DNA from 3 places in the Paenibacillus sp. AD87 genome. Region 3 is predicted to be linked to each of the others. Evidence: riboswitches for the same ligand, from Rfam matches in the RefSeq annotation. Region 3 holds a riboswitch; each other region holds the start of a gene.
The links. A riboswitch is a leader RNA that binds a small molecule or an ion and turns the genes downstream of it on or off. The one in region 3 is predicted to bind cyclic di-AMP.
Positions count from the first base shown of each region.

Region 1: linked by a shared signal. The riboswitch ahead of gpAD87_RS23880 (C40 family peptidase) and the one ahead of gpAD87_RS19390 (hypothetical protein) in region 3 are both predicted to bind cyclic di-AMP.
Region 2: linked by a shared signal. The riboswitch ahead of gpAD87_RS16040 (C40 family peptidase) and the one ahead of gpAD87_RS19390 (hypothetical protein) in region 3 are both predicted to bind cyclic di-AMP.

Region 1 covers NZ_LXQN01000019.1:28,023-38,637, reverse strand. Annotated here, with positions in the region: gene gpAD87_RS23900 (4a-hydroxytetrahydrobiopterin dehydratase) at 1-115, shown strand, start outside; gene rbsK (ribokinase) at 146-1,147, shown strand; gene gpAD87_RS23890 (c-type cytochrome) at 1,474-1,833, opposite strand; gene gpAD87_RS23885 (GNAT family N-acetyltransferase) at 1,987-2,478, opposite strand; gene gpAD87_RS23880 (C40 family peptidase) at 2,884-3,354, opposite strand; cyclic di-AMP (ydaO/yuaA leader) riboswitch at 3,358-3,495, opposite strand; gene gpAD87_RS23875 (hypothetical protein) at 3,748-4,590, opposite strand; gene gpAD87_RS23870 (M1 family metallopeptidase) at 4,601-6,592, opposite strand; gene gpAD87_RS23865 (YwhD family protein) at 6,695-7,198, shown strand; gene gpAD87_RS23860 (transglycosylase domain-containing protein) at 7,338-9,416, opposite strand; gene speE (polyamine aminopropyltransferase) at 9,715-10,542, shown strand; gene speB (agmatinase) at 10,557-10,615, shown strand, end outside.
Region 2 covers NZ_LXQN01000007.1:3,692,206-3,702,820, forward strand. Annotated here, with positions in the region: gene pelA (pectate lyase) at 58-1,017, opposite strand; cyclic di-AMP (ydaO/yuaA leader) riboswitch at 1,431-1,562, shown strand; gene gpAD87_RS16040 (C40 family peptidase) at 1,568-2,032, shown strand; gene gpAD87_RS16045 (carboxymuconolactone decarboxylase family protein) at 2,137-2,466, opposite strand; gene gpAD87_RS16050 (hypothetical protein) at 2,584-2,802, opposite strand; gene gpAD87_RS16055 (hypothetical protein) at 2,926-3,255, opposite strand; gene gpAD87_RS16060 (xanthine phosphoribosyltransferase) at 3,354-3,935, opposite strand; gene gpAD87_RS16065 (YkvI family membrane protein) at 4,140-5,198, shown strand; gene gpAD87_RS16070 (glycosyltransferase family 4 protein) at 5,289-6,419, opposite strand; gene gpAD87_RS16075 (GNAT family N-acetyltransferase) at 6,866-7,420, opposite strand; gene gpAD87_RS16080 (hypothetical protein) at 7,522-8,577, opposite strand; gene gpAD87_RS16085 (Cof-type HAD-IIB family hydrolase) at 8,677-9,480, opposite strand; gene gpAD87_RS16090 (pseudouridine synthase) at 9,825-10,571, opposite strand; gene gpAD87_RS16095 (RsmB/NOP family class I SAM-dependent RNA methyltransferase) at 10,568-10,615, opposite strand, start outside.
Region 3 covers NZ_LXQN01000007.1:4,378,662-4,389,276, forward strand. Annotated here, with positions in the region: gene gpAD87_RS19340 (CpaF family protein) at 1-772, opposite strand, end outside; gene gpAD87_RS19345 (nucleotide-binding protein) at 787-2,010, opposite strand; gene gpAD87_RS19350 (VOC family protein) at 2,173-2,556, opposite strand; gene gpAD87_RS19355 (DUF6612 family protein) at 2,822-3,685, opposite strand; gene gpAD87_RS19360 (thiol-disulfide oxidoreductase DCC family protein) at 3,785-4,207, opposite strand; gene gpAD87_RS19365 (hypothetical protein) at 4,352-4,630, opposite strand; gene gpAD87_RS19370 (zinc ribbon domain-containing protein) at 4,729-4,974, opposite strand; gene gpAD87_RS19375 (organic hydroperoxide resistance protein) at 5,180-5,599, opposite strand; gene gpAD87_RS19380 (Nramp family divalent metal transporter) at 6,046-7,341, shown strand; gene gpAD87_RS19385 (HAD family hydrolase) at 7,482-8,174, opposite strand; gene gpAD87_RS19390 (hypothetical protein) at 8,340-8,738, opposite strand; cyclic di-AMP (ydaO/yuaA leader) riboswitch at 8,856-9,031, opposite strand; gene gpAD87_RS19395 (glutathione peroxidase) at 9,399-9,875, shown strand; partial or broken gene gpAD87_RS32990 (hypothetical protein) at 9,854-9,919, opposite strand; tRNA gene gpAD87_RS19400 (tRNA-Leu) at 10,026-10,108, opposite strand; gene gpAD87_RS19405 (urease accessory protein UreF) at 10,529-10,615, shown strand, end outside.

The DNA of each region.
Region 1 (10,615 bases), on a different contig from region 3:
CTATACAACGGTCACACTGCGTCTCACGTCATGGGATGAAGGTGGCATCACATCTGTAGATATTAAAGAAGCACAACAATATAATGAGGCTTTTGAGAAAATGAGGTCGGAATAACCTGGATCGGTTATTATCGCACTACCGGAAATGAGTGAAACATACATGTCAGACGATAATCAGAACAAACCTCTTATTGCTGTCGTAGGCAGCCTTAATATGGATCTGGTGGTGAAGACGAACATCATTCCTGAGGAAGGCGAGACGGTGAGCGGGGAGGAACTGCACTATTTGGCCGGGGGCAAAGGCGCCAATCAGGCGGTTGCTGCTGCACGACTGGGTGGACAGACAACGATGATTGGTGCGGTAGGTTCGGATGGTTTTGGTGAACGCCTGCTGCACAGTCTAACGGAAAGTGGGGCGGATGCCTCGCAGGTTCGCATTCTGGATGATACCGTTACAGGTACGGCCTCCATCTGGCTCTCCAAAGGAGATAACCGGATTATTGTTATTCCCGGAGCGAATGGGCAGGTTGTGCCTGCGATGCTGGAAGAGGCTGATACGGTAAAAAGCCTGACTGCAGCCGCAGCGGTGCTGCTGCAGCTTGAGATCCCGCTGCCTGCGGTCACCCGCGCCGCCCAACTGGCGGCTGAAGGCAGCGCATTGGTGGTGCTCAACCCGGCGCCTGCGGTGCCGGGTCTGCCCCAGGAGCTGCTGCGGTGCGTCGACGTTGTCACGCCGAACCGCAGCGAGCTCGCCGTGCTCACCGGCCGGGATGATCTCCGGCCGGAAGACGTGGATGCAGCGGTCGCAGAGCTCGCCGCATCCCTCGGGGCCGCTGTCGTCACGACGCTCGGCCCCGAGGGGGCTGTGTACGCGGCAGCGCCTAGCGGCCGCGTTCAGGCAGAGCGTGCCGGCGCGTGCCGTGCGCCCGGCTACGCCGTAAGCGCCGTCGACACGACCGGCGCTGGCGATTGCTTCAACGGCGCGCTGGCAGTAGCCCTCGCGCGCGGAGAGACGCTGGACGCGGCGGTAAGCTTCGCCATGGGCGCAGCCGCGTTGTCCGTGACGAAGCTCGGCGCCCAGTCCGGGATGCCGTCCGCACGTGAAGTGCAGGCTTTCCTTGCTGAGCAGAAGGAAAAGAGCCAGTAATCTATACATGCTTTAGCTGAATCAGAGGCCGGCGGGCAGGATACGCTAATTGCATCTAGATAGCGCCATAGCATTATGGTTGTTTTCATCGGAGCATCCCTGAAATGAACAAGAGGCTCTTACTTCCCAGCACGGGAGCGTAAGAGCCTCTTCTCTGTATGACCATGGATAAATCCAGCAACCCTGTAATACCAATAAGGGTTGACTACGTTGTGCGTCTAGCGTCAGCGTGGTTTAAAGCATGCGTAAAGAGCAGGAGGTGACTGAAGCCACCACACTCTCTATACCTGCAACCTGCCACAACTGATTGCCTTGAACGTCTTGGATTACTTCTTCTCCGCCAACCACATCGCAATATTCGCGATTTCTTCATCCTTCAGCTTGTCTTTGAACGAAGGCATACCGCCGCTTTTACCTTTGACGATGGTCGTATAAATCTTCTCCACATCGTCCTGGCTGCCAATCTTCTGCAGACTAGGGCCCATGCCCCCTTGAAGCTGATCACCGTGGCAGGTAATACAGTTTGCTTTGACCAGTGCCTCAGCCTGTCCTGCATCCATTGTAACTTGCGGCATCGTCGGTTTTGCTTCTTCTGCAACTTCCTCTTTCCCTGGAAGCGTAAACATTAGTACAATAGCTAAAGCGCACGCTGCAAAAAATACCCCGCTCATGATCCATTTGTGCATCCCTTATGTCCCCTCCAGAATGAAAGATCATCTAACTTGAAACTATCCATATCATTATAACGGAACCTGTAGTGACATCATAGCATTTTGTGGTAATTTTTTGAACTAATCACATAACCGGGGACTTTTTGGGGTGATTTTAAGCCCTAGTTATTAGCGTGGACCTTCATAGACCATACAGTAAAAAGGTTTCAAACCACTCGGTGTCTGTCGTTCGTATGTATCCTGCGTAACAAATCCGGCTTTGAGATAGACACGAATAGCCCGGTCATTCCAGGTCAGAACTTCCAGATCAATTTCGTTTGTAGGGTTCCGGCGAATGGCTTCCTGCACAATGGCCGAGACAAAAGCCGTTCCTTGACCATGACCACATCGATCGGGGTGCATGCCAAGTCCGATGCGGGTTACACCTTCAAGAGGGAAGTATTGAGCAAAACCGCAAATCTGCTGATCCTCTCCCAGCACCACCGCATATTGTTCTTTCCGTAGCTGGGGATCGCCGAATTCCACTTCAAGTGCTTTCATCTGCTCCCAGGGCAGCCAGCTATAAATATTATAAGGCGGGTCATACTGCCAATCGCAGATTAGTTCCGCGTGTTCTTCTTGCATGGGCACAACGTGAAACGTCACAGGGGCTTCATCCATACAACTGCACGCTCCTCTCATTGTGAACAAGCTATAATGATTTTGATTTGTCCATATACATATACATATACATATGTCATTCCATATCTAAGCTTGTTTTCACTCTACAAAAGAGGCGTTCATTTGGCAAGTCCTCGTTTTTGAAAAAAAGTGAAACAAAAGTTCCGGTAATTTCGTTTATATTATAGTGGGATGGGTAAAAACATTATAAGAGCACGGACGAAGCAATGAAAAATAGCTTTAAAAAAAGTTGAAATTAGGTTTGATAGCTATCCCGAATATATTAAGGAAACGAAGCACAAAAAAACCGCCGGATAACATTCCTGCGGAGAATGTACCAGACGGTTCTATTATGCTTCGTTACAGTAAAGTTATAGTTACAGCATGACGTTGCTCGGCTTGTCCCTATTCAATGGCCAATGTCTCATATGCGTCCGTGCTCATAATGCGTTTAGCGCCAACATAGCGGTTGGCCCAATAGCTTTCGCTTAATTCGCTAATTGTAACTCCTTTGGAAGAAGAGGAGTGTGCAAACTTTCCATTCCCTACAAAGATCCCTACGTGTGAGACCCCTTTGCCCGTTGTATTGAAGAATACCAGATCACCTGGTCTCATTTCCATCCGGGATACCGAATCACCCATGTCGAATTGTGAACTCGATTGGCGAGCCAGATCAATGCCCAGCTTGTCGAATACATAACTTGTGAATCCAGAGCAGTCAAAGCCGTTAAGCGTTGTTCCTCCGCTTTTGTATGTAGTCCCCATTGCTGAATCAATAACTTGGTCCATTTTCGAATCTGCGAATGCGCTGCCTGCTCCAAGCGATAATGCGAATGTGAGGCTGAGTACAGCTGCGGTTAATTTCTTCTTAAACAAGAGATATACCCCTTCCAATGCCTGCGAGGTTAGCTTAAGGATTCGGTTGAAGGTCCCCTATGATCCCTCTGTTGCAAGATCAATTCACCCATAACTGGTTCCCCCGCTTCCCAGGTGCTAGGAATTTGGCTATGCTAGTTATGCACCTGCGAAATCAAGAAATGACGATTAAATTTTAAGTAGTTACAAATATGAAGGTAAAGATTACAAAGTTGTTACTAAAAACTCACTGCGATTATTGTAACAGAGGTATATCACTTTGGCAACGTTTAACAACAAAATTAACAAAAAAAACCTCGACCTTTGACGGGGAAAGGTCGAGGTTTGCTTGTTTAACGGCATTTGAAGAATACAACTTTACATAGAGATGGTAACCGTTTTTAACCGTTCAATTTAATCCTTGACCGAGTTGGACTGCCATAGGCGGAAATGGGCACATATTTTCCACAGGCTCAGCAAGCACCGGGCAAGTGGATACGTTTGTTGTAGTATAAGACCAGTTAAGCCGGTTAGTAACCATGAAGCTGAAGTAAAGGCACCAAAGACCAGCAGATGAAGGCCGCCCAGCAGGACAGCAATGCCTATTAGAGTGATGACTTGGCGTAGTGCAATCCATATAGCTTGAAACGTACCGCGTGCTCCGCCTTCCCCATCGGGAGCTGAGATACCAAACTGCATGTACAGCAGGACATGATGGATAACCCACCCGTATACAATCCAACCAACAACATAGGGAATACCAGGCAAGAGCAGATGGAGGGAATGAAAACCTTCCATAAAGATGGAATATAGCTTTGGTGCGAGCCAATAAGCCGGTAGCAGTAGCAATAGGGTACGAATGGTGTGGAGCAACAGCATCGGTTTCCATAAATTTTTGATACCACGAATGAATGGAATGCGCTCTTCCGAATGGTTATAATGCTGGAGCGAGTAGAGCAGCCCTGCCTGAATGAGTGGGCTAATCAGAATCCGCAGCAGCAGCATAGCCCCTAAAATCCATAAATAGCGATGGACCTCCGGATTCGTTGTCAGGCTGAGTTGGCTCTCCATTTTGAATAAAATCGTACTGAGTTCCCCTGTATCAGGGTCAGGATAACGCAGGAGCAGCGGAACCACAGCTGACTGTACCATTCGATAAAGAAAGTATCCCCATACTAATTGATAGAGAAATAAGAGTGCCGCAATGAACATATGCTGACGGACGAGAAACCAGCCTTCACGTATTTTCGCTTTCACTGTATCCACCTCACCATGACAGACTTCCGAATATGGCTTCTATAAGTTTGGTTGCGCTCATGCTCCAGCGGGATTTGGTTGGCTCATCCAGTCCGGCTTTCAGAAAATTGTTCATATGATGGTTCTCCAGCACAATCGTGTACTGCGGATCAGTCATAGCCCAGGAAACAGGAGAAGTATAGGTCAGTTTGTAGGTAATGCGCTCCTCGCTACCATCCCATTCTTTCGTCATGGTTTTCCCATCTTCGAACATAATTCGAACAGGCACCTTCTTATATTCACTGCCTTTTTTCTGCAATGTAACCGATGACTCGTACAACGTTTGGCCGTCTTTCAGGATAGGATTGATTGCGATCTTCTCCACTGCAAAGTCAGCCATGCCGTCTCCGTATACATATTGATTAAAATAATCGGTCCAGGGTGTGCGGGTTACTTGCTCCACGACCTTTTGAAAATCAGACGAAGTAGGGTGTTTGAAACGGTATTTCTTCACATAGGTCGAGAGAATACGTTCCATCGTTTTGGCACCAACCTGTTGTTCTATCCCGAGTAATACAAGCTTGCCTCGTGTGTATACGTTGGCTGCATATTGATTCTGGGAATCAAACTTCCAGGAGTCCTGTGTCAGTGAAGCTGGAGAAGTAATGAGACCAGATTGTACGGGCAGATTCGGGATAAGTCCGTATTCCTGTTCCATTACTTTGTCTTCTGCATAGGAGGTGAATCCTTCGTCCAGCCAAGCCTCTTCAAATTCATTACTCGCGACCATGCCGTAAAAATACTGATGCCCAATCTCGTGCACAACCGTGCGTTCCAGATCGTAACCAGGTGCAGAATCATCCGCACCGAAGGCAGTGACCAAAGTAGGGTATTCCATTCCTCCTGCGCCATTCCCCGATTTGGGCGGGACAACGATGGACAGTGTGGAATACGGATAAGGGCCAAACCACTTGCTATAATTGGATAGCGCTGCTTTGGCGGCGTAGAAATAACGTTCCTTCAGATCCTCATGAGCAGGGTCGAGATACAGCTTGATTCGAACGCCTGGCACATTGGGAGCAGAGAAGGGTTCTTCTGCATAAACAAAATCAGGAGAGGCTGACCAGGCAAAATCATGCACATCATCGGCATAGAACTGATATACTTTTTCGCCGTTCTTCACAACCGCTTGCTGGGTTGGGAATCCAGTAGCAGCTACTTTGTATGTTTCCGGTACCCGAATACGCACACTATAGATACCGAAATCGGCGTAAAACTCTGAATTACCGTGATACTGATGCAGATTCCAGCCTTCGGTCGTTTGACCTCGTGTGCCTACTGGCTCATATACGCTAAGTTTAGGGAACCACTGACCTGCCATAACGAAATTATCTGCTGTTCCCATGCGGGCAAAAATTTTCGGTAGCTTGACCTCAAATCGGGTGTGAAGCGTGATGCTTTCACCGCCTTTAACGGGTTTGGGCAGCCGTACCTTAATGAGGGTAGTATCTTTCATGTTTCCGTCATCCGGTTGCACATACTGCATCCGATGTAAGAGAGAAAGCCCGTCCTCTGTTTTCATTTCTGTAATATGCATGGAACCGTAACCGTTCGTGGGCATGACATCACCTCGAAGTTTCCCTCCGGATTCTTTCATAAAAGTGGTGTCAGCAGAAGAGAAGGCATTGGGATACATGTGAAAATAAAGCTCGCTGACGGTTTTCTTACCTGGATGTGTCCAGGTGATCGTCTGAGTCCCTTGCAGTACATTCCCGTCTACCAGCTTCACATCCATGTGATATTCCACTACGCGGTTGCTGAACACTTCAGCGGTAGGTGTCTGTATACTTTCCGGAGATGTTTGGGTTTTGACGGGTGCCGTAGGTTTGCCCGATTCCGGGGCGAGCGCAGGCAAGTCAGATTGAATGGAGCGTGTGGAGCCCAGACCAAGCCATATCCCCCCGGCAACTACACACAGGGCTATAATTGCGGTGAGCCAGCTCTTGGCGCGTCGTGGAATCATCGTTAAATACCTCCCGTTGACAAGCATCTACAGCATGTATATGTTTGCATTGAGGCGATTATTAGTTAAAATATTTGTATCAACCCTTGGAGGCTATAAAACATGGACCAAAACGAGCAGAACGGCAAAAAACAGATTGCCTTGAATATCGTTAGTGCAAAGAGCAAACACAAAGGTTTCGGTGCAGGCTCCATTGATCTGAATAACCTTTCCCCCGTTATTATTGATAACGGTGAAGCAAAGATTGATGTGGGTGCGATGCATGCGAAGAGCAAAGTGGAGCGCAATATCAAGTTCTCGACTAATCGTGAGGATGTGCCCAATGGACGCCAAGTATGGCTGGTATGGGTAGCTGTGGACCGTAACGAACAGGGGCAGTTTTATGGTGGAGCAACTGCGTGTGAGATGTGGATTGATACAGAAGCGCGTCGTGGATGGAAACTGCTGGCCGATCATGTGAATCGCATGGATTATGCCATGAAGCGCCGGTTCATGCTGGATGATCTTGGACCTGAGGATCGCGCGGCACTCAAGACGTTGCTGACTACGCATAACGAAGAATGGTGGAACGCTTCTCCAGATGAATTGAAAGAAGCGCTTGCCTAATTAATTTTTAAAGCTGTTCAAAAAGAAGAAGCAAAAGCCCCGTGACCGAGATGATCGGTTCGGGGCTTTTGCTTTTATGTTAAATTGAATTTTACGGGTGATGACGCAATTACGTCATTGCGTATTTACGTCACTTTGGTCATTCCACCCACCAGCGTTTGAAATCCTTCCACCATGAATGTTTCTCTTCCTGTATTCCCTGCTGGTTTTGCACTTCTCGAGTGTCTTTATCATTCTCTGAACCCGAATCGTCTGAAGCGCTGCGGCAGACCTCGGTCGGTTCCGTGCCATCAATAAAAACTTCCAGCCGTTTCTCGGCGCAGCCATTGCCAGCCAGTTTGCCGGATTCGGGATCGATATATACACTGACGACGTTATCCGGTACAGTAAAAATCTTCGGTGGAACACTGGCGAGGGCCTGTTCCGTAAACTGGGCGAACATGGGTGCCGCACGACGCCCGTCGGATGTGGAAATGGCTTTGCCTTGATCGTAACCGACCCAGACAGCCGTTGAGAGCTCTGGGGTGAAGCCGACGAGCCAAGCATCCGTATTGGTCGTCCCCGTTTTGCCGGCGACAGGCCGTTTAATCGTTGCAGATACCCGATTACCCGTACCTCCATTTTCGAATACACTTTCCATCAAGCGTGTTAATACATAAGCGGCAGCGGGTTCAACAACCTTCTCGGCCTTGGTCTGAGGTGCTTCATAGATGACTCGTCCTGCGGCATCCGTCACTTGCAGAATGGCTACAGGAGGTGTCCGCTGTCCACTTGCGGCAATAGCGGAAAATGCTGAAGCCATCTCCAGTGGACTAACAGGCGAGGTGCCGAGTGCAAGGGAGGGTACCGGGCTCATGTTGCTCGAAATCCCTAGATTCTTGGCCATCTTCACCACTTGTTCAGGTCCAATCTGCATAATCGTATTTACCGCGTAGATGTTGTCCGAAGCGGCGATCGCCTGTCTCAGATCAATCTCACCTAAATACTTATCCCCGAAGTTGCCGGGTTTATAGGTTTTGCGATCATTGTCATAATGAAACAGGGTCGGCTCGCTTTTAAACATGGACGCACTGGTGAGCTGTTTCGATTCCAGGGCAGCCAGATACATAATCGGTTTAAAAGCAGATCCCGGCTGGCGTGTAGTCGCCAGTACATGGTTAATCTGATTGGTGCGGTAATTTTTGCCGCCCACCATCGCTTTGATATATCCGGTACGCGGATCGATCGATACCAGAGCCGTTTCGAGCTCACTTTTGGCGTCCATGCCCTTGGCTACGGCATCTTCTGCCGCTTTTTGTACACGCAGATCCAGCGTGGTGTATATATTCAATCCCCCATGATCCAGCATCGCTTCGCTGATTCCCAGCTCCTTGATGGCTAGATTCCGGATATAATCGCGGAAATAGGGTGCACTTTCTACGGTTTTGCGTTCACTTTCCGGCTTGAACGAGAGCATTTCTTCATAAGCCTTGTCTGCTTCCGCTTGCGTAATTTTGCCGATGTCAGCCATGGCATTCAATACAACCTTCTGCCGGTCCTTGGCGTTCTTCATATGATTATATGGAGAATAGTAGGTCGGACCCTTTGGAATCCCTGCAAGCATGGCACTTTCGGCAAGCGTCAACTGTTTGGCGGATTTGCCAAAATACATCCGTGAGGCTGCTTCGATCCCGTAGGCGCCGTGACCGTAATAAATTTCATTCAGGTACATCTGCAGGATTTCATCCTTGCTGTATTTCATCTCCAATTGTGCCGTGTACATCGCTTCCTTGGCTTTGCGGGTCCATGTCTTTTCATGGGACAAATACAAGTTGCGCGCGAGCTGTTGCGTTAGTGTACTTGCGCCCTGGGACATCTGCATATGTTCCAGGTTGACGAGTACAGCCCGTCCCATTCCTCGGATGTCGAAGCCGACATGATCATAGAACTTGCGGTCCTCTACAGCAAGTGTAGCGCTAACCAAATCAGGTGAGATATCTCCCAACTGCACGGGTACCGAGTCTTTGCCGCCTGCCGAGAAAGTGGCAATGACTGCGCCCTGGCTGTCCAGCAGCCTGGAATTGCGATCGGAGTCGGCCAGTGGCAGGCTGGTGGCGTATAGATAGACCAATGCTGCTGCTGTGGCGATTAGGCCGAGAATAGCGAGCAGAGTCAGGCTTTTGATGACTTTCCATATTCGGAACCCGCGTTTGCGGGTCTTTTGGCTTGATTGGGTCATGGAACGGGCTCCTTTCTTTTCTTTCCAGTATGGGAATTCAATGACACGGATATTCAATCCACCCGTTTAACGGTTTAAAATATAGCTTTTTTGCAGAAAAAAACCGTTTTGCAGTATAAACGTCAATCGCGTATAATGCAAAAGGGTAATGAAAAGGTACAGTTCGGCACAACATACAATAGGCAAGGAAGGTCGAACAGTTCCCATTGTCAGTGATTTGATTCTTTGATTAGTCAGACGCTATGTACGCTCTGGTCAATTTAATCTATATAAACTTTACGGAAAGAAGGTAGAGATTATGGAATTGTGGTTTACGGAGAAACAGACGCCCGCATTCGGAATCACCGCGAAGATTAAACAGACCTATGTAAGCGAAAAGACGGATTTTCAAGATCTGGCTATGGTAGAGACCGAAGAATTCGGCAATATGTTGCTGCTTGACGGCATGGTGATGACAACGGTGAAAGACGAGTTCGTTTATCACGAAATGGCGGCTCACCCTGCGCTGAACACACACCCGAACCCGAAAAAGGTGCTGGTTGTCGGTGGCGGTGACGGCGGAGTTATCCGTGAAGTCATTAAGCATGCTGCTGTAGAAAAAGCAGTTCTCGTCGAAATCGACGGGAAAGTGATTGAATATTCCAAAAAGTATCTGCCTGAAATCGCCGGTAAATTGGACGAGCCTAACGTTGAAGTGCTGGTGAACGACGGCTACATGCATATTATAGAGCATAAAAATGAATACGATGTAATCATCGTTGACTCCACAGAGCCTGTAGGTCCGGCTGCTCCGCTGTTTGAGCGCGGTTTCTACCAAGGTATCTATGAAGCGCTGAGAGAAGACGGGATCTTCGTTGCTCAAACGGACAACCCGTGGTTCAAAGCGGATCTGATCCAAAAGGTAAACAAAGACGTTAAAGAAATCTTCCCGATCGTACATGTGTACGGCTGTAATATCCCTACGTACCCAAGTGGTCTGTGGACTTTTACAATGGGTAGCAAAAAACATAATCCGCTTGAGGTGGACGAGACGCAGATTCCAGAGATGGATACGAAATATTACTCTCCACGTCTGCACAAAGCGGCGTTCGTTCTTCCTAAATTCGTGGAAGACCTTACGAAATAAGGAGGAATAATTAGATGAAATTGGATCAAGCTTATTCAGGTAACGTATTTATTTGCAGTTCAGAGGATTACGA
Region 2 (10,615 bases), 690 kb from region 3:
AATTAGTGTCAACAAAAAAAATATAATTTCGCCTTCAATGATAAAGCTTTTTATAAATTATATCTTTGAAGGCCAGTTGCCATACCAGGCATACCAACCTCTTCTTTCCTTATCGATATCGCTGAGTTTGTATTTCACAACCCCATCACGTCCTACGAAGATCGGTTTATCCGTTCCAATTTCGTAAAAACGTGCCCAAATTGGCGATGCACCTGAATCAGCTACGAGTTTGCTATCTCCGTTTTCTCTGACATACTTGTATCCTGTAATTTTCACGTTGTTGAACCAGGCTTCTGCCGCTTGAATGGAAGCCTTAATTTTCGAGTTCGACGGTCTTGTTTTCAAAAACTTTACAATCGTACTGCTCTCTCCAGCACTTAGAGAAGGCACTTCATATATCCTTGCTCCTGCAGGTTTTAGGGAGCTGGAATCATGCTGCTGTCCCCATGCAGTCAGTTTACCATTTGCTACAACCTGTGTATTGAGAATAGCATCTACACCTTTGGCAACTGATTTTTTACTGCGATCCGCAAGAGAGCTGTCGATGAATGAGAAATCACCTTTACGTGCACCTACTTCATCCAGCATGTACATGACATTAATCATGGCATCGTCGTTGAAGGTAATGTGTTTGTGATAGCCTGAGCTCTGGTATACTTGTGGCCATCCTCCATTGGAGTACTGCATATTTAACAAAAAGTTGATTCCTTTGATGGCAGCAGCCGAATATCGCGGATCATTTGTCTTTTTAAATTCCTTCGCTAATCTTCTAATTTCTGAGTATGTAGCTTTATTATCAATCGTAGATTTGGCCCACTCACCACTTGTTTCTTTGTAATCCTTCTTCCATCCCCCGTCAGGACGTTGATTCTTCAAAATATCTGAGATACTTGCTGTCGTTCCAGATGCGTCTGCAGCAGATACCTTAGCAGCAGGCTGAAATACCATTCCGACAACAGAGAAAATCATTGTACATGCCATTACCAAAGATGCAAACCTTGCTTGTGCCTTCAACATCGTTTAGAACACTCCCCAATTCATTTTCTGCAAACTGTTTTCCTTGAGCGTCTCCCCTCCTTATATTTGTTTTTAAACTCAAACTATTTCTTTTCATCCAATAAGTGGATTATACAAAAAGAATTCTATGCAAAACAATGAATTTTGTTAATAATTGCAACAATATGTAACAAATTCTTTGTCTTAACCTATAGGTATCGTCTAATCGAAATGTGAGAAAGCCAATAAATTATCCAATTTTTCTCCATTTGAAACAGTAGTTACTTTTTTGTCATCTATTAAAACCCAATATTCGAGTTATTTCTACATAAATAGCGATAATTCCGTTAACATTGAGATGATAAGAAGTGTTCAAAATCGGTTTGACATTTTCGCATTTATGCAATATAGTTTCAAAAGGTTACAAAAACTTAATTATTCATTTGCCGAGTTTCATGTTTGAAAACGGGGGAACCATTTTGGGTGAATTATTCTTATACATAGGAAATATAGGGAACCTTCTACCGAACCCTTAGCTAACTCCGTAGGCATCGAAGGGAGAACAAAAATTTTGAAAAAGCTTATCATCTCCATTTTTGGAGCAGCAGTTCTATTTACATCCGGTGCAGCAAGCACAGAGGCAAGCAGTATTAACACCGTCGTTAACAACATGACTGGCATACCTTACAAATGGGGCGGCACAACAATGGCCGGATTTGATTGCTCTGGATTTATGAGATATATTTTCAACAAATATAGCATTGAATTACCACGCACTTCCCAGCAACAAGCTAAGGCCGGAACTCCGGTATCCAAAGCTAATCTGCGTACTGGTGACATGGTATTCTTTAATACGATGGGCAATGGCATTTCACATACAGGTGTATATATCGGGGGCGGACAGTTCGCTCATGCTTCAAGCAGCAAGGGTGTCAGCATCACACAATTATCCAATCCTTACTTCAACGATCGTTACGTAACAGCACGCCGGGTAACAGGACAATTTATGTATAACAAAATGCTGGGCAAAATATAAGTTTGATTTGATATAGCGCAAAGAGGAGGCTCCGGGTGAATCCGGGACCTCCTCTTTGTTTGGGGCTTTTGTTTACAAATCCGGTGTGCTGTAGACTTCTATACTTAATGTAAAGCCTTCTGTACTCTCATTGCACCCTGAGACAGCGCATGGCCTCCGCCTACCGCTCCAGCCACAGCAACCGTCTCCATAATCTCCTGATCGGTCGCTCCTTTGGCACGTGCCTCTTCCACATGGTAAAACGTACACACCTCATTGTTCGCAAACAGTCCAATACCCAGCGCAATCAGCTGTTTGGTCTTGGCATCAATCGCCCCTGCCTGAAAACATTCTCCAGTGAACTCATGATAAGACTTCACCACAGCTGGCAGCACATCGCTTAATTCACCAATCTGATCTTTATAGGCATGAACCTTATCATTCATCAGTGTCATGGTTACCGCACATCCTCTCGGCTGATATGTTACAAGCTCTCACTGTACCTATCTTCTCTCCGGAGAGGTGTAATTATGCCAAAACATCCATGGTAAATGAACCTAAATAGGCATGTCCTATTCTTCGAGCAGGCTCTCGCGTGGTTCGCTGAACAATTGATATCGGTAATTCCGATCAAGCTTGACCACACGCCGATTCTGACGGCGAATGAGTACCTGCTCCCCGTCCCAAGCCACTACAATACCTGTCACATCATTGGACTGAATCTCGTCCCGTACTACCCTTACTTTTTCACCCGATAAACGCAGTGCATCCAATTGTGCATCACTGATCATATTTATGGCGCCTACTTTCCCAAAAAAATTATTTACAAAAAGAGACCTAAATGAAAAGTCATTTAGGTCTCACGTGACTGTATTGGACTGTCATGTCATTCGAAAGTATGTCCCGACTGAAAGTTACCGCTGCGCGTGCTCTTTGCTGTCGTTCTTCTCAAACCAAAAATCAAGCACTTTGGCGGACATCACACGTTCTTCAAGGTACTCCACTTGATGCGGTGTAAATTGTTCTTTCCAAGAGAAGGACAACTCTTCGCACAAGCCTACAATCGTCAGCAATTCTGACCAGGCAACGTAGCGTTTGTACCAGAAAAATTGAGGATGTTCAATCATATAGGGATAAAGGTCATCGAATTCCGTATGTTTACAATCCAGGGCACGCTCAAAATGTACTTTCGATTCCGCCAGCTTATCAATAAAAAATTGTTCTGTTGCCGGTTGGTTACCCATGGTGTTGCCTCCTCTCCCTAACATAACCCCATTATAAATGAAATCAGCGGTCATGCAAAGGCATTGTTATAAAAATAGGCACTTTTTCCTTTAAAAAGTCACAATTCGTTATCGTCAAATTGCACGGTGCCATCGTTCAGTGAACGAATGCGCACCAACGCTTCAACCGGGATGCCCTGCTCACGAATAGTGCGCGCTCCGGCCTGAAAACATTTTTCGACCACGACACCGAATCCAACCAGTTCCGCACCCGAACGTTCGATAATTTTGATGACACCACGAGCGGCATCACCATTCGCAATGATATCGTCAATAAACAAAATACGGTCATTCTCATGAATATATTCACGCGACACCATAATATCCGTTACGATCCCTTTGGTAAAAGAAGGTACTCTTTCACAGTAGGCGTCGGGGTCAGCCAAAAGTGTTTTTTTGCGACGAGCAAATACCAGCGGAACACCCAGTTCATGTGCGGCAGCAAAGGCGACCGGAATCCCGGAAGACTCCACTGTAATGACCCGAGTTACACCACTTTCACGAAAACGAGCGGCAAATTCACGTCCCATTTCCATCGTCAATGCAGGATCAATCTGGTGATTCAGCAGACCATCCAGCTTCAGCACCTGATCTGACATGACTACACCTTCTTGTAAAATTCGTTGTTTCAATACTTCCATAATTTGACCTCCCAAGCCTATCCTATGACGTAAAAGTATCATAGATCCGGCTATCAGTTCAAGCGAAATTGCCTTTGCTCTTGTCCAGAGCATAGAAATGACCCTATGTCACACTTCAATTGTCATGACTTTGATGGGTCAAGCATACCTTGTACCATGGCACCCGCATGTCCAAACTATTCAGGGGCCTGAGAGGGGAAACGCATGAAACAGGCATTTCGGGTGCTGCAGATCGCATTTACATACATTGGAACGGTAGTAGGAGCCGGCTTTGCAACAGGACAGGAGATATTGCAGTTTTTTACCCAGTATGGCAAATGGGCCACCATTACCATTGGCTTATCGACCATGCTCTTTGTCTGGTTAGGTACAAAAATGATGCTGATTGCCCATGATACCGGCTCGCGCTCATACGAAGATCTCAACAAGCATCTATTCGGTCATAAAGCAGGAAACTGGATTACCTGGGTTACCCTTCTTATTCTCATCGGAGTAAACAGTGTCATGCTGGCCGGAGCAGGGTCGGTCTTTGTAGAGCATCTGGGGCTTCATTACCAGACCGGACTGATTGTTACCCTTATCGGTACATATCTGCTGCTTGGACGGGGCATTCAGGCTATTCTGCAAATGAACAGTATCGTAGTGCCAATGATGCTCCTGCTCTCTCTGCTTATGATCACCAGCACCATACATCATCCCGGCGCAAACCGATTTATTACATTAACCACGGACAGCAATCCAATCCAGGTCTGGTTATCTCCTCTGTTGTATACTTCATTCAACCTGGCACTTGCCCAAGCTGTACTTGTTCCGGTGGGGAATCAGATTCGCAGCCGAAAGGTACTGAAATGGGGCGGCGTTCTGGGCGGGATTGGTGTAGGATTCATGCTTATGGCAGCCCACTTCGCCATGTCAGCCCAGATGCCTGGCATCACGCAATTTGAAATTCCAATGGGCAGCATTGCCTTTCAACTTGGATGGGTAGTCCAGTCTATCTATGTATCCCTGATTTTTATGGAAATCTTCAGTACATTTGTAGCCGATATTTATGGAATGACCCTCCAACTCAGACAGCATGTCCACGTACATCCCAAACTAATCATACTGGCCATCATGCTGCTATGTTATTCGCTTAGCCAGTTTGGGTTCAGCTCCCTGCTCTCTATCCTTTACCCCATTTTCGGCAGTTTGGCACTGGTCTGGGGTGCAAAATTAGTAATGGATCGATGGGGAAGCTTTCGAGGTCGTAACAAACACCTATAACAACGTATTTTTGTTGCGAAGCATCATTTCCCTAAACATAAAAAAAGCCGCTGTTCACACAGCGGCTTCCTTCTTTTCCCTTTCCAGAAGTTAAAACTGGCTCGGGAATTGCAAATACATTTTTTTCAGTTCATTGACCGATCTACCCAAAGAGTAATGGGTTTTGGCCTTTTCGCATGCCGAACGAGCGAGCTCATAACGGTACGCCGGGTCAACCATCACCTTCTCCAGCGCTTCTGCCAGTGCAGACGGATCTTCTGATGGCACCAGCAAGCCGTTACTGCCGTTCTCAATCTGTTCGGGTATGCCGCCAACATCTGTACCTACAAGGGCAAGACAGCTAAGCGCTGCTTCCGCGAAAACAGACCCGAACGCCTCCGCCCGCGAAGGAAGTACAAAGATATCAAAAAATGGCATGAATTCCTCAGGGTGCAGCGTGTAACCATAAAAAATAGTCTCATTATAAATGCCCAGCCGCTGGGCCAATTCTTCCAAGTCTGGACGGATCGGTCCGTCCCCAATAATATGAAGCACATAATCATGTCCCCGGGCTTTCAGTTCGGCACAGGCTTTGAACAGAATATCCAGCCCTTTCGCCGGAACCAGACGGCATACGGTGACCAGCTGTGGTATCGCGTTCTCATGGGGAATTGGCTTAAACCTTTTCTCATCAAAACCATTCGGAATCACACCGATAACTTCGGGGTGCTGTACATAAGGCGCCAGATAACGACGGAAAGAATCCGATACTGTTAACAACCGCTCTGCCTGGTGCTCCAGCTCACCATAGATGGCCAGCAGGAATTGATGCTCCGGTCCGTTCGGCTCAATCCGTCCATTCAGTATCAGCTCTCGCTCATAACTGGAGTGGATCGTTTGAATGAGAGGAACATCCGGGAAAACCTTCTTCATTGCAAGCCCCGCAATAGGATGATGGGCATGAATCAGATCGTAAGGCTTCTGAATACGCAGCTTGGTCCACCACAAATAATCCCGGTAGGTTTGCATATATTTTTGCACGACAGGACTATCCTGATATTGGGTCCAATCGAACGTCTCAAACTGGATATCTTCCCTGCCCTTGTTGCGAATTCGCTTAGGCAACGAGAACAGATCCATCTCCCACCTCGGGGTTGTAAACCTCTCTTGCATATACGGAATCATAGAGGATACACCTCCGGGCTGCTCCGGAGGAAAGAAAAGCGCCTGCAGCAATCTCACCGTTAGTTTCCCCCTTTCTAGCATAAATCTTTTCATTACATCTTCAATCATGATATATCAGAACATATGTTCAGTAAAGGTACAAAATGAGATTTCTTATCACTCGCTCATTTACAGCTGAATAATAGAATTCATTTCAATAGCAATTGTACCATGTTGGTTCTGACGCTGACGACATGACGAATATTGTTAGGTACTGAGTAACTCCACCGGAAATCATCGCTCTTTGGCTGGCTTTATTCTACTATACGTTATCTTTTTCATCTTATTTGAGCGTACGCCCTCACTCCGGAGTCGTATATACAACATATTCAGAAGATGCTCGGCTAAGAAGCGGATGTATGATTTTGAAAGTTAAGCCTCTTTTGCCGACATACAAATGAAAGCCAGTGAGCAATCGTAGCCCCCGGCTTTTTGAATGTACTTCTTATGTTTGAATACAGCGTTTATACAGACAAGTGTGTGATTGCCTTCTCGTACGTACTGAAGCCGTCTGTCTCTCCCACAAAGGTATAGTCGTTACGCCCATAGAATGCGTTCAATGTTGCGTTCTCAGTTCCGCAATCTAATCGGACAATGTGTTTATCCTCAAACTGGATCCCGCTGCTCGACCATTGCAAAATCGCCCGTCCCAGTCCACTCTGGGCGTACTTTCTGCGGATGGCTAATCGGTGCAGATAAAGTGCGCCATCCCCGGCATGCGCTTTGCTTCCCCATAAGTGCACATCCCATGCACTTGGCTGGCTCATCAAAATAACCATGCCAGCTACGTCAGAACCCTTTTTAAATACAAATACGTCGCCACGCTGAATAGCCTCCGCCGTATTATGAGAATCCTCACCTTTTAACAACGCATTCCATTGAGAAGACCCCTGGCTCCGCAACCACTCGGCTGTTTCCATGAGCAGGGACATCACATCCTCCGTGTCTTCCGGCTGAGCCTGCAATGCCTTAAATTCATCATTGATGTAGTCTGTTGTGATACTGAATGAGTGCTTCATGATTCTCCTCCACTTCCAGGTCTCTCTTAAACTAATGGTACTATACCGGGAAATGGCTTGTTCGTCAAAAAGAAAACAAAAAAGGCAAGAGGCTGTGCCTCTTACCCTTCAATCTTCGCTTCATCGATAATTTGATTACGGTATAACATCGTGAGATGTAATGTATCAAACTCAAGCTCTTTGTCCAGCTCTCGCATCAGAACTTCAACCAGACTCTTTCGCTGAACACTTGTGCCGGGTACCTGATAATCAATATAGCCTGACAAATCCGCTTCTGAGGTATCAATCGTTGCTGTACCTACAGGTAACCCTCCGCGTTCTTGTAGAAACAGTTCATATACCCGAAACTCCCGATCTTTGCGCACCAACATTACATAACAGGCTTCTTCAGCAGCTTCAATCTCTTCGAGATCTTCTTCGGACTCTATCTCATCCTCATCCGCAAAATCCCGGTGCACCCATTCCGCCGATTCCATCTCCTGCCCTTGATGCCACATGCGGATCGTAATTGTATCGATGATTTCTTCATCCAGCTCTCGTACCAGCAGCTCGGCAGCCGCATCCTGATAACTCTCTGCCGGTTCATCATACCAATGGATCTCACCCTGCACATCAGCGCCATATTGTTTCAGAGAGGCTTCAGCCAGTTCCTGTCCATTGGCGTCATTAAATACATAAGTAGATATGCTGCGTCCGGCGCTTACAAGCTCCATTTCGAGCAAATGTTCCGGGTCTTCATATGTAAATGATTCAGCTTGTGAGCCAGGAATGATGTGTACTTCATTTACGCCAGCCCGTTCATTCTGTCCATCGTGACTGTAGCTATCTTCAGACCGTGACGACTGAATGAACATATCCGTTTGAGACTCTGGCTTCTGTAACACAGAATACAGTGTACCGCAGCTTACAAGCACTTCATATTCAGCAGCACTTACCGCATCCGCGAGAGAACGAATATATTCGTGCACTTGCTCCACAATATATTGTTCTGTCTCGTCAGGTAGCGAATTTTGCTCAATCTGAAGGCTACCGGATACCCGATCCCCTTCCCTGAACACAAGCAGCAGCGAACCCATATATTGACCGCCCACCATAATATCCTGTACTTCGCCACCTGATGTTCGAAGATCAGGAATCAGCTCTACTTTCAGTTCCATGCACCTGTCCTCCTCGGTTCCTAACGTTATTCTATTAGGTTACCCTTGAGAGCGACAGTTTATAAGATACAACGCTATTCAGATTTTAAGAGCGAACTATTAGACGGACAACACATATTTTTGGATAGCGTGGGCCACACCCTGATCGTTGTTCGAAAGTGTAACCTCGTCCGCAGCAGCCTTAACTTCCTCCGGGGAATTATCCATCGCAACCCCTTTGCCTGCAAAGGTCAACATGGTGATGTCATTGTAGTAGTTACCTACCGCCATGATCTCGGAAGGCAGGATTCCTTTTGCTTCGGCCAGTCTTTTTAGAGCTGCACCTTTGGAGGCTTCGGGATGCATCAGATCAATGAAAAAATCACCGCTACGCGTCATATAATATGGAAGATTCCAGGTCGACCACTCCTGTTGCACCGCATTCATCTGCTCGATGGGTCCAAACGCAGTGAATTTCGCAAGCGGCTCTGTCATATCCGCCCATTGCGGCAGCTTTAATGGTTCTGCCATGAAGTTTTGATACATTTCGCGTACCTGCAACTCCAAACCTTCGGGCTGATCCACATAGAGTCCAAACGCCGTGTTGATGTCAAAATGTACACCTTGCGTACGGCAGTAAGATATGAAAGGCTCCAGCCCCTGTCCATCCATGGCAAAATGGTGCACCACTTCACGAGTCTGAACCTGTGCAGTTACTGCCCCATTATGTGTTATGACATATCCGTCAAGTCCCATCTGCTCCATAAACGGGATCGTATTCGCAGGACCTCTGCCTGAACACAAGACAATCTCAGCTCCCTGACGGGAAGCACGAATTAAGGTCTCTTGCGTCATTTCGGTAAGTTCATGATGATCATTAAGCAGCGTTCCATCGACATCCAGTGCGATTAATTTAATTGTCATTGTCTTCATTCCTTATCTGTAAAAGAGTCGCACCCACCCAAACCCTCCCTTCCGAGGGAGGGCCCCAGAGGGCTCTGCCCTCTGGACTCCCGTCTCGTTTACCGGCGGCGGTTTCGATCTTGCTATGTGACGGTCGGTGTGGGAGCGCTTGGTTGCCGGGTCTGCCGCTTGACAGCGGCGGCCCCGCCCAAGCTCAAGCGGGACCATTACGGGCAGGGCTTCGCCTTCTGCCCGGCTCTCTGCTCCGCTTCGCGAAGGACGGGAGCTGACGCACCTTTGGCGCGGTGGGCAAGGCTTCGTACACTGCCCAGACTCCTTGCTTCGCTTCGCGAAGCAGGGAACTATTACTTCCGCAGACGATCTAACTCGTCAGCGGTTAGTTCGCGATAACTGCCAATTTCCAGATTGGCATCCAGCTCCAGGTCACCCATGGCAACACGTTTCAGATAAACCACACGTTTGCCAACAGCCTGGAACATTCTTTTCACCTGGTGGAACTTGCCCTCATGAATGATCAATGAAATGGAAGAAAACACGCCCTCTTCTGTTTCCTCATGTTCCAGCACAGTCAGTTCCGCAGGCAACGTCTCGTATCCATCATCCAGCTGAATGCCGGCTTTGAATTTTTCAATATCTTCTTCATCAACATTTCCCAGCACACGGGCTTCATACGTCTTGGGCACATGTTTACGCGGGGATAACAGATCATGGGCAAGCGGCCCATCATTGGTTAGGATGAGCAAGCCTTCGGTATCTTTGTCGAGCCGTCCCACAGGGAACAGATCGAAGACACGCTCCTCTTTACGCAGCAGATCAATCACCGTTTTATCCCGATTATCTTCGGTTGCCGACACCACGCCAGGTGGTTTGTGCAGCATCAGGTAGATCATTTCACGATACACAATCCGCTCTCCGTCAGCTTCAATTACGTTTACGTCTGGATTAACCTGCACACCGCTGTCTTTCACCGGTTTACCGTCCACACGGATTCTGCCCTGTTTTACCATCTTTTTGAGCTCACTTCGAGACCCCACACCCATATGGCTCAATATTTTATCCAGACGCAGCGTTTGTTTGCCTTTTCCACTCATACTGATGTCCACCTCCAGCCTGCCGGATATTCATTTTTCAGTAC
Region 3 (10,615 bases):
TAGATATTTGCCCCTTGCCCTCGGTATTGGCATTGCGCGTCTCCAGCGATACCAGATTGGGTACCGTTACAATCTGTAATTCAGCAGAGTCCTCAATCGTGATAATCCGTTCATCCGCAGGGATAAACTGAGATAATGCATTTAGGAAAGTGGTTTTCCCCGACCCGGTTCCCCCGCCAATAAAAATATTGTATTTGCTGCGTACCAACTGCTGCAGCAATTCTGCCGCTTCCTCATGCAGGGCGCCTTTACCAATCAGATCGGACATCTTCATCGGTTCACTTGGGAATTTTCGAATCGTCATAGTGGGACCCTTCAATGCAATCGGAGGCAGCACGATATTGACCCGCGAGCCGTCTTTCAACCGCGCATCCACGATTGGAGAAGACTCATTCACAATCCGGTTCACCCCGGATACAATCATCTGGATAATGTCTTCCAGTCGTTCTCTGGACTCGAACTCCAGCGTGATCTGTCTGACCTCACCTTCCTGCTCAACGAAAATCTCCCGGTGGCTGTTAATCATAATCTCCGTAATCTCGGGATGATCCACCAATGGTTGCAGAATATCCAGCCCTCGAAAGGAGTCAAATAACCGTTGCACCAGCGTATGTCGCTCCCCGGAGGTCAGATCATCCAGTTTCGGATCAGAGAGCACTTTACGCTCAATTCCCTGCCACAGTTCTTCGTCTCCCGCAGACGACGTTAAATCGAGGCCTGCCCTGACCTCGCGACGCATGATCTGAAACTGCTCTTCACGTTCCAGTATCATCTTGGATGAATCCGTCATAGTGACCAACCATCACCCTTCTGGATTCGTCCTGTCTGCTTCAGTTCTTCTTCCCCATCCTGTACAATCATGGCGCATAGTCTCTTCACTTCGCGTTGAAAGATCGGTGAGCTGAGCATCACTTCCTCCTGGCTTAGCTGCTTCCAGGAAGGGATATACGGCAGCACAGCATCCAGATGCAGATCAGGCCTTGGCAAGGCATTGATGACGCTGTCTCGATACTTGTTGACAATGAAACGGGCACGATCCAGTACACTTTCATGCAGATCCGGCATCGTACGTTCCAGATGCTGCATCCATTGGCCCCAGCGGTGCATAGAAGAAATGTCATCCTCAACCAGCCACACGAATGCATCTGCAGCATCGAAAATCCCCTCACTGCGTCCATCCCAACCTGAGTCCCCATCCAGAATGATCACATCATATTGCCCGCAGTCAGCCAAATAACGGATCAGGCTCTTGGTATCTTCACGGGACATTTGCAGCAATTCCTTTCGATTCGATAACGGCCAGAATACATCCGACTTCAGCGCTTCGTGACGAAGCACATATCCGTCAACCCCTTTGGAGGAAGACAGCAATTGTCCTTGTTTGCCTGATTCCTTCCTGCCCACCTTCAAATCGTAAAGCAGACGTGACAGCCCTGTTTCTGCGTCAGCTATACGCTGTCCACTTCTAGACAGACCCTTCTCCAGAAACGGCAACGAGCTATCCAGCGTCTCCAGATTGAGATACAGAACAGCGTAACCTGCAAGCCCCAGTTGCTTCGCCATATGCATCGCCACCGCAGTCTTGCCACTCCCGCCGGAAGCTGATACAACTCCAATAGAAAGCGTCTCCTGTCCTGGACGATGGGCCTTCTTCCGACGCGGCTGCCGACAAGCATTGAGAACAGCGTCGATCAGTGTAGGCAAAGGTTGATACTTCATCAGCCGTTTATCCTCATCCACCTCATCTAATCCTTCACTAAGCATCAGCCATGGAATACCCGAAGTTTCGCCACCGTTACCCAGCCAATTGTTCAGAAACTCCGCTTCCGCAATCACCAGATCCGGCAGTTCCCTGCCTTCCTGTTCATTCATGTGATCCCTGAACGCTTCCCATTGTGAAAAGGCGGTAAATCGTATACCGGAGCCGGACGGCCTGCCTTGTACAAAATCAAGCCAGGCGCTGATATACTCTCTGTCTTTGGAAGCCAGCACTGCCTTAAGAACAATCAATTCTTCTCCCCTCCCTGCAAAAAAAAAGCACAAAAAAGCACCGTCCAATAACCGCAAAAATATGCAGTGTATGGACGGTGCTTCCGTCACGTGCTATGAATGTATGGATAATATAGCATACAATTTCTGGAGGAGCAAGGGATTTATTCAAACGCAAATCATTCAAGAATGATAAGGGGCATCGAACTCAATAATATTGCGGTCAGGATCAAGTACAAAAATCTGTGCAAACCCGGCAACACTATCTGGTCTTGCCTCATATTCAATTCCCTGCTGTTCCAGCCAGGCCAAAGTCTCCTTGTAACTCTTCACCCAGATCGCAAAATGTCCATCTGTTGTATCGATGCCAGCCTCACGAAGCGTATGTCCCTGCGGATGCTGTAATAGATGAAGCTGCTGACTACCAAGGGCATACCAAGTGCCTGTGGAGTTGAAAGGCGGACGTTCAACCTCCTGCATACGGAGCAAACCGGAATAGAATTTCTTCGCAACTTCCAAATCACGTACAGCCAGACTCACATGGTGTATATGTGCATATTCAATCATTTCTTTTGACCTCCTGCCTGAAATAGCCTTCCTTCAACTTCCCATCAACTCTAAATTTAATCGCTTACACGACTATACTATAACACCTTGGACTCTGACCACAACGCATACAAAAAAAGAAAAACACCCCTGATTGAATTCAGCGAACCTGTCGGTTCATACAAATCCATATCAGAAGTGCCATTTCAAGAAGATCCACATCTTTAAGCTACTTTACCAGGTTAACTTCTCATCGGAGAGTTACACCCTCTTATCCTTGCGCTTCTTATTTAGCACTATCCAATGCTTCTTGCGGGATCTTGATCTCTTTCACGCCATTATGGTTAGAGAACGTGCTGGTCATCTTCATGTCCATCGAGATTTTCTGTCCTTCCTGCTCCATATTCATAACCATGTTGACATCCGTACTTGCAGGCAGGTAGGTTACTTTGTTGATCATATATTTCATTTTCATGCTGGTAATATTCATTTGATCAAGCATCGCTTGAGTTTGGGCATCCGATCCATTTTGCTCCATAACCGCTTTGGCCAGTTCCTTCACGTTATCACCGGATACGTCAGCGTTAATGACGTAGTTGTCGTTTTCTTCCGTAATTTTGGTGTCTTCGGCAATCTTTTTGAATTGCTCCAGCTCACCTTCCGGATTCATGCTTGCCTGCATCTGCTCAATCAGTGGTTTCGTTTGTTCGTCAGGAATTTTGACCCACTGGTTCCCCACCTGCGAATAAATCTTATCCGAAGTGATGTACTGCTTCACATTCTGCGCTTCCTGTCCGGACATTTCCATTTTCATCTCCTGATAGATCATCATCGGATCTTTGATGATATCCATCTTCAGTGATGTTTTCACCTGTTGATCCTGGGACTGCTCACCAGCCACCAGTTTCAAATTTTGATCGATATTGGCTTCCGTAGTGAAGCTTTTCATATCTTTAGTAGCTGCATTCGTTTTCTCAATTAACTCGTCCAATGTAGGGATCTTTGTCTCCTGCTCCGCAGTTGTATTCCCCTCGTTAGACGTTTCGTTTCCAGCTGGCGGCGTTGCTGTACTGTTATCTGCATCGCTACTGCAAGCTGTCATGCTTACTGCTAATAATGCCCCAATAATTAATGTAGTCCACTTCTTCAAGTTATTTGCCTCCCAAAATAGAGTTGATCCGTACTCATTACCCAATTATTTCCGTTATTAATCAATCGTCACCGATAAAATATGTCACACTTCAGCCTTTCAAAGGAATCGATCCTTAATTTCAGGTGTAGGCAGCATGCACGCTTCATCTTTACCGAACCAGCGATATCGGTTGCGAGCTACAGTGTTATATATGGCATTTCGAATAAATTTCGGTACAATAATCAACACGTACAATAATGGATAAGGGAATTTCAAACCTTTGGCCAGACGCAGCGCTGCGGTTGAACGTGTATAATATTTTCCATCCTCAATGAGTACAAAAGTATCCATGCTGTCCGTGGACAGATTGCCCTTCTCCAGCAATTTTTTCGCTACATCCGATTGGAGTGATGCAAAATGATATTTCCCCTCAGGGTCACGCTTGATAATCCACTTCGTTAATCCTTGGCAGAAATGACAGACTCCGTCCACAAGCACAATCGGGTGTCCCTGATGCTGATCCGTTTGATTTGCTGTCATAATCGTGGCCTCCTCATGTGTGCTATTAGCATAACTTACCCGTTTTGAGTCATCCCGGTCGCTTTTTTTACATTTTATTTAAGTGTAACGGAAAATAGAAAAAGAGCGCAGGCTCTATGCCCACGCTCGTATCTGTTTTGGCAATTACTCGGCAATTGCCTTTTCCATCCATTGGTCGTCGATCATCTGTTGATGCAGGTCACCAGCCCACTGGTCCATGCATTTGCAAATGAAATCTTTGCGACATACCGGACAAGGTGTTTTCTGTAGACGGCTGATATTGGTCAGCTTCCATTCCGGGGAATGGGAGTAGAATACACGGCATTGTGTACCGTCTACCAATTTCATTTTAAATTCATACAATCCGTCTTCCTTGTTGCCACTAGCTAATTCTAAATTTGCAATACGCGGTCTATAAGACATGGATATCACCTGTTAATTCAAATTTGGTTCATGCAATGACACTTCTTAGTACTAAATCATATTAAAGAAATTTTAGTTCGATGTCAACTCACGCACATTTACCCACCAAATAGAATATCAAGAATGGTACCCACCTGACCCTGTTTTTTCCCTTTCAACACATCCGGATCGAATACTTCTACATATCCACAGGAAGAACAGGCGACGAAGAGATAATGATTGTGCTGAATATCAAACATTTTGCTAAGTCCTGCTCCTGACATGGATACTTCCTTAATATTGCAATCCGTACCCCTGCATTTGGTACATACAAATCGTCGTTCTATCATCTCTTCAATACTCATTGTCGTTCCCCCTTATTCGAATGTATGACTTCAAGCAAGAGTAGATTATGTAAAATAGTACGCTGTTCAACATGCAATCTCCTGCATCTCATCTGTATTATAAAATACAAAACCCTGCCGAAGGCCAGCAGGGTCTTGTACTCGAACATCAGGTATCCAAAGATACCCTGCTCTATATGTTCCCTTTACTCCTACGAGTCAGGTCTTAAACTACATTAAGTACCACATCAATATTGCCGCGTGTTGCTTTGGAGTAAGGACAGAAATCATGTGCCTTGCGAGCAAGATCCTCCGCTTGACTGTGATCCACGCCAGGCATGCTCACATCCAAACGTACAGACAGTTGGAAACCATCATCCGCCGGATCTTTGCCGATGGATACATTACTTGTGACCACCACATTCTCCAATTTCACGCCTGCTTTGCGTGCCACATTGGCAAGAGCACTTTCATAACATGCACCGTATCCCGCTGCAAAGAGCTGCTCAGGATTGGTTCCTTCACCACCGGAGCCTCCAAGTTCTTTTGGCATTTTCAGATCATGCTTGAGTACGCCATCCGAAGAAGCCACAGAACCTGTACGTCCACCTTTAACTGTCGCTGTTGCTGTATATAAAGCTTCCATTAAGAATCTCTCCTTCACCTTTAAGTTTTTTGTTGCCTACAATTCAATTTAAACTTCTGGCTCATTTTGAAACGTTGTTGGTCCTTATTCAGCTTTTACATCTTTATCTTTTTCATGCATTGGGGATGAACACAGGTAATTTATCCAGGGTTGGGTAATATACTAAGGCACAATTCACTCTTCGGTAAATTTTGTCCTCATACACAAAAGTTGCACTAGACAAAAATAATTGAAGTAGTACAATGTAAGTATCAACATAAACGTTTAGACATATGTGAAGTCGTTTAATTACGCTTTTAAGATTTTGGTTTCAATGTTCAAATTTAATCAAAGGAATGACACCGTTCCTCTTCATATAGAATATCAATACTTCAAAGTCGGGTGATTATATTATGAGTAAAAAAAATCCGTTCAATACTCCTTCAAATGAGCCATTGGCTGCGGGTATGGCCCCATCTCTCGGGGAAGCCCACAGCTCCATGAAGGTGCCTCAGAACGCTGCTTGGTGGAAAAAGTTCCTTGCTTTTGTTGGACCAGGTTACCTGGTTGCCGTTGGATATATGGACCCCGGGAACTGGGCAACGGATATTGCTGGTGGTTCACAATTCGGATACACGTTATTATCCGTTATTCTGATTTCAAACCTGATGGCTGTTGTATTACAGTCTCTCGCTGGCAAGCTCGGGATTGTCACAGGACGGGATTTGGCGCAAGCCTGCCGCGAACGATTTAGCATGCCTGTTGTGATCGTGTTATGGATTTTGTGTGAGCTTGCGATTGCAGCCACCGACCTTGCCGAGGTTATTGGTTCAGCCATCGCGCTCAAGCTGCTGTTCAACATCCCCATGTTATACGGCGTCATTATTACCGCTGTCGATGTACTGGTCATTCTTTTGCTGCAAAATAAAGGCTTCCGCGCATTGGAATCCCTCGTAATTGTACTGATGGCTACCATCGCCCTCTGCTTCGGAATTGACCTGTTTCTCGCTAAACCGGATATGGGTGGCGTCATGCATGGTTTCGTACCGAATGTTGAGATTTTGCAAAATCCAGCTATGCTCTACATCGCCATCGGGATTATCGGTGCAACCGTCATGCCCCATAATCTGTATCTGCATTCTTCCATTGTGCAAACCCGTCAGATTGAACAGACGCCCAAAGGGAAAAAAGAAGCGATCCTGTATTCCACCATGGATTCAACCATCGCTTTAACGCTAGCTTTGTTCATCAATGCAGCCATTCTGATTGTGTCTGCTGCCGTGTTTCATAGTGCGGGTATGACCCAGGTCGCGGAAATTACAGATGCTTACCATCTGTTGACACCTCTGCTGGGAACCACCATCGCCAGCATCCTGTTCGGTGTAGCCCTGCTGGCTTCAGGCCAAAACTCAACACTCACAGGCACGTTATCCGGACAGATTGTAATGGAAGGCTTCCTGAACATTCGTATTCCAGCGTGGCTTCGTCGACTGGTTACACGTCTGATCGCTATCATCCCGGCCGTCATCGTAACAGCCATTGCCGGAGAGCACGGAACAGAGGAACTGTTGATTCTTAGCCAGGTTGTGCTGTCTCTGCAGCTACCCTTTGCCGTCATTCCGCTGGTAATGTTTACGAGTGACAAAAAAAGCATGGGGGCTTTTGCCAACAAGCTTTGGCTCAAAATCATCTCCTGGATCATTGCCGGAGTTATCGTTGTCCTGAATGTGTATCTGATTATCCAGACCATTCTGTTGTTCTAGGTTAAACGGGATTACGCCGTATTTTGTCTAACTCAAAAAGGCTGATCAACTCAAGTAACGTACCCCTTGAGACGATCAGCCTTTTATATGTTTGAGCAGCAGCCTAATTATACCGATTAGATCTTAAACACTGCTCTTATTTAGTTGTCTGAATTTTGAGTTACCATTAACAATGGAAGAAGTTCCTCCAGTGATTCAATAGTCCAGTCTGGACGCTCTGCATCCGCAAGCTCCGGCTGGAACCTGCCATAACCCTGCAAAATCCGGATCGTGTGCATACCCAGCTTCTTAGCCGGAATAATATCATTATCAATCCTGTCGCCGATCATGACCGCTTCCTCAGGTTTGCATCCCGCCTGTTTCAACGCTACAGCATACAATTCAGGATCAGGCTTGGACACTCCTTCTTCAGCCGAACAGGCCAGCACATCCACATACTTGCGCAAGCCGTAGCTATCCAGCCGATTTTCCGTCCCCGGACTCTGATTGGCAATGATACCAATCTTATAGTGTTGCGACAACGTCTGGAGAACAGCGTCGGCTGACGCAAAGGGGCGCTCAAGCTCTTTGCGGAACTTCAGCTTCTCCTGTATCTGTTCCCGGTGCCCCTCATCGCTGATAAGGGTACGAATAGCCAATTTCATCGGCCATTGCTCGTAATTTCGGTAAGAGGCGGCAAATATATCTCGCACCGTCTGCATCTCCACCTGATAACCAAGCGCACAAGCTTCACGAACGAACTGACCGATAATATCATCTACCGGCTCCCATTCGTCCACGAGCGTATCCCCCACATCAAAGAACAACCATTGTATTCCACGTACATCCGGCACGCCTATTCCTCCTCGTTAGCCACAGGAAATCCATATCCCTATTTCCCAAACCATAAAAAAGAAGACCCACCAACATGCATGAGTCTCCTCAAGTTTCCGTTTATTTATGATTTCAATTATAACAGGCAGCTGACACTGGATCAATCACAGGAATAGTACTAGCCACTAGCCATTCAGCAGAAACCCAACTTCCCCATTCAAGGAATATACAATACGGTCTGCTCCCATTCCCCGATAGATCCCTTTGGGGTGGCTTTGTTCCGTAATGACACACAAGGACTTGGATGTCCATGAGCGGCAGATCTGCAAATATCGACAGGTCAGGTTAAGGCTATTTTCAAAAATAAAAACATTGCCGACACTACCTTGCGGCAAAAACCATTTCTGAGCTGCAGCCGTGTTCATGCGAATGACATGCTCCACACCGATTCTCCGGAGCCTGCGCTCTTCCCCTGCACTGTTGGTCAGAACGGCAAACGGCATTTTTTTGTACATCAGCAATTTGATAAATTTACGTCCTGCTTCATTTGGAGCAGTCACTAAGATCATCTCTTTATCCATCATTCGTTCCTCCCTTGGCGTGAAAAGACAACAAAAAAGAAGCGTGGGGGACCAAGGCCTCCCGGACGCTTCTTCAATAATCCATAGCAAAAAGACACTATGAACCAGCGTACGGCTTGTTGCCTCTCCCTTTAACGCTTACGAGGTTAGCTGACGGATTCGGGCGCGAGAGTCGCCCTATTTCCGGCTGTCACCGGAAAATTCACCCCATGGATGCCTACTGTCTTGGACAGTTCATCCTGTTGGTTCCCCCGTTTCCCACCCATGAATGAATGGAAACTCAGCGATTAAAACATCGTTCTTTTATAATCATTAATCAGAGCGATATTATCGTTTGTTTCGTTTTTCATGTAAAATTTAATTTAAATTGGAATTACGATATGAATCATACACCCGTGCCATATTGGTGTAAAGTCTGCGCAGATCACCGAATCGACGGATTTTTGCCATTTCACATCAATAATAGCGCTTACAACGCATCCATTCTCTACCCATCTCATCAAAGCTCTCTAATTCTCTCTTTAGCGAAATTCAGGTAGCAAATCAGTCACAGATCATACACGACAGCTTCAAATTGAGTTAAAAAAGCAATATTAATTTTGCATTATTTAATTGTAATCAATATAATAGAAGAAAGAAGAATATGAAATGGAGGCGATTTTCATGTCAGTCTACGACTACAAAGTAAACACCCTTCGCGGTCAGGAAGTTGAAATGTCCAACTATCGTGACAAAGTACTGCTTATCGTGAATACAGCAAGCCAATGCGGCCTCACACCTCAATTCAAAGGTCTGCAAGAGCTTCAGGATAAGTTTAAAGACTCCCCATTCGAAGTTCTTGGTTTTCCAAGCAACCAGTTTGCACAGGAAAAAGGCTCTTCTGATGATATTGCCGAGTTCTGCCAGATGAACTATGGTGTTAGCTTCCCGATGTTTGAGAAGATCGATGTGAATGGTTCAAGCGCTCACCCTCTTTTCCAGCACCTTACCAAAGAAGCGCCAGGCGTACTCGGCTCCAAAGCCATCAAATGGAACTTCACCAAATTCCTTGTGGATCAGAACGGACGTGTTCTGAAACGGTATGCTCCCAAAACAACACCTGATAAAATTGAAGCGGACATCAAAGAATTGCTTAAATAACAAGTAAAGGCCATCCGACCCCAGCAGACAGAATGAGCATGCATTCAGGGGAAACGGGTGACCTTTTTTTGTCTGGCCCATCTGTACTGTAAATAAAACAAAAAAAAGAAGCTTCCCATACGGGAAGCTTCTTTTTTATCGTTCTTATGATGCGGTCGAGAGGACTCGAACCTCCACGGGTATACACCCACTACCCCCTCAAGATAGCGTGTCTGCCATTCCACCACGACCGCATGTCGTAAATAATCGGCAACAAAATTGATTATACCCGGTTCATGTTTAAAAGTAAAGCATTTTTCTTAATATCATTTTAACTGCGCTTTTCCTTCCATAAATCGTATAATCTCGTCATTTTCTCCTACGAAGTGCATATGATTAAATTTAATCCCGTTTGTATACCCGATTAGGCCGATCACTCTACTTTATTTGTATTACCATCCTTCATATCCCTTAGTATAAAGTAACTCATAAAGTTATATAAAATAACACTAAATAGATTTAATATTCAAAAAACAAAGAAACTATTGACAAAAAGCGGATATTTATGTGAATATATATATCATATAATTCGGATTCACAAACATAAAGCGAACCAAAAAGGAGTATAAATGTTATTTAACATAACATTTAACGAACGTAGGAGGCGAAAGATTGTGAACCGTGGGAATAAGCTGCTCGATTATGTCAAACTGCTTGATTCCTCTATCCAGGTCGGAGGGTTCACCCATTCCTTCGGTATG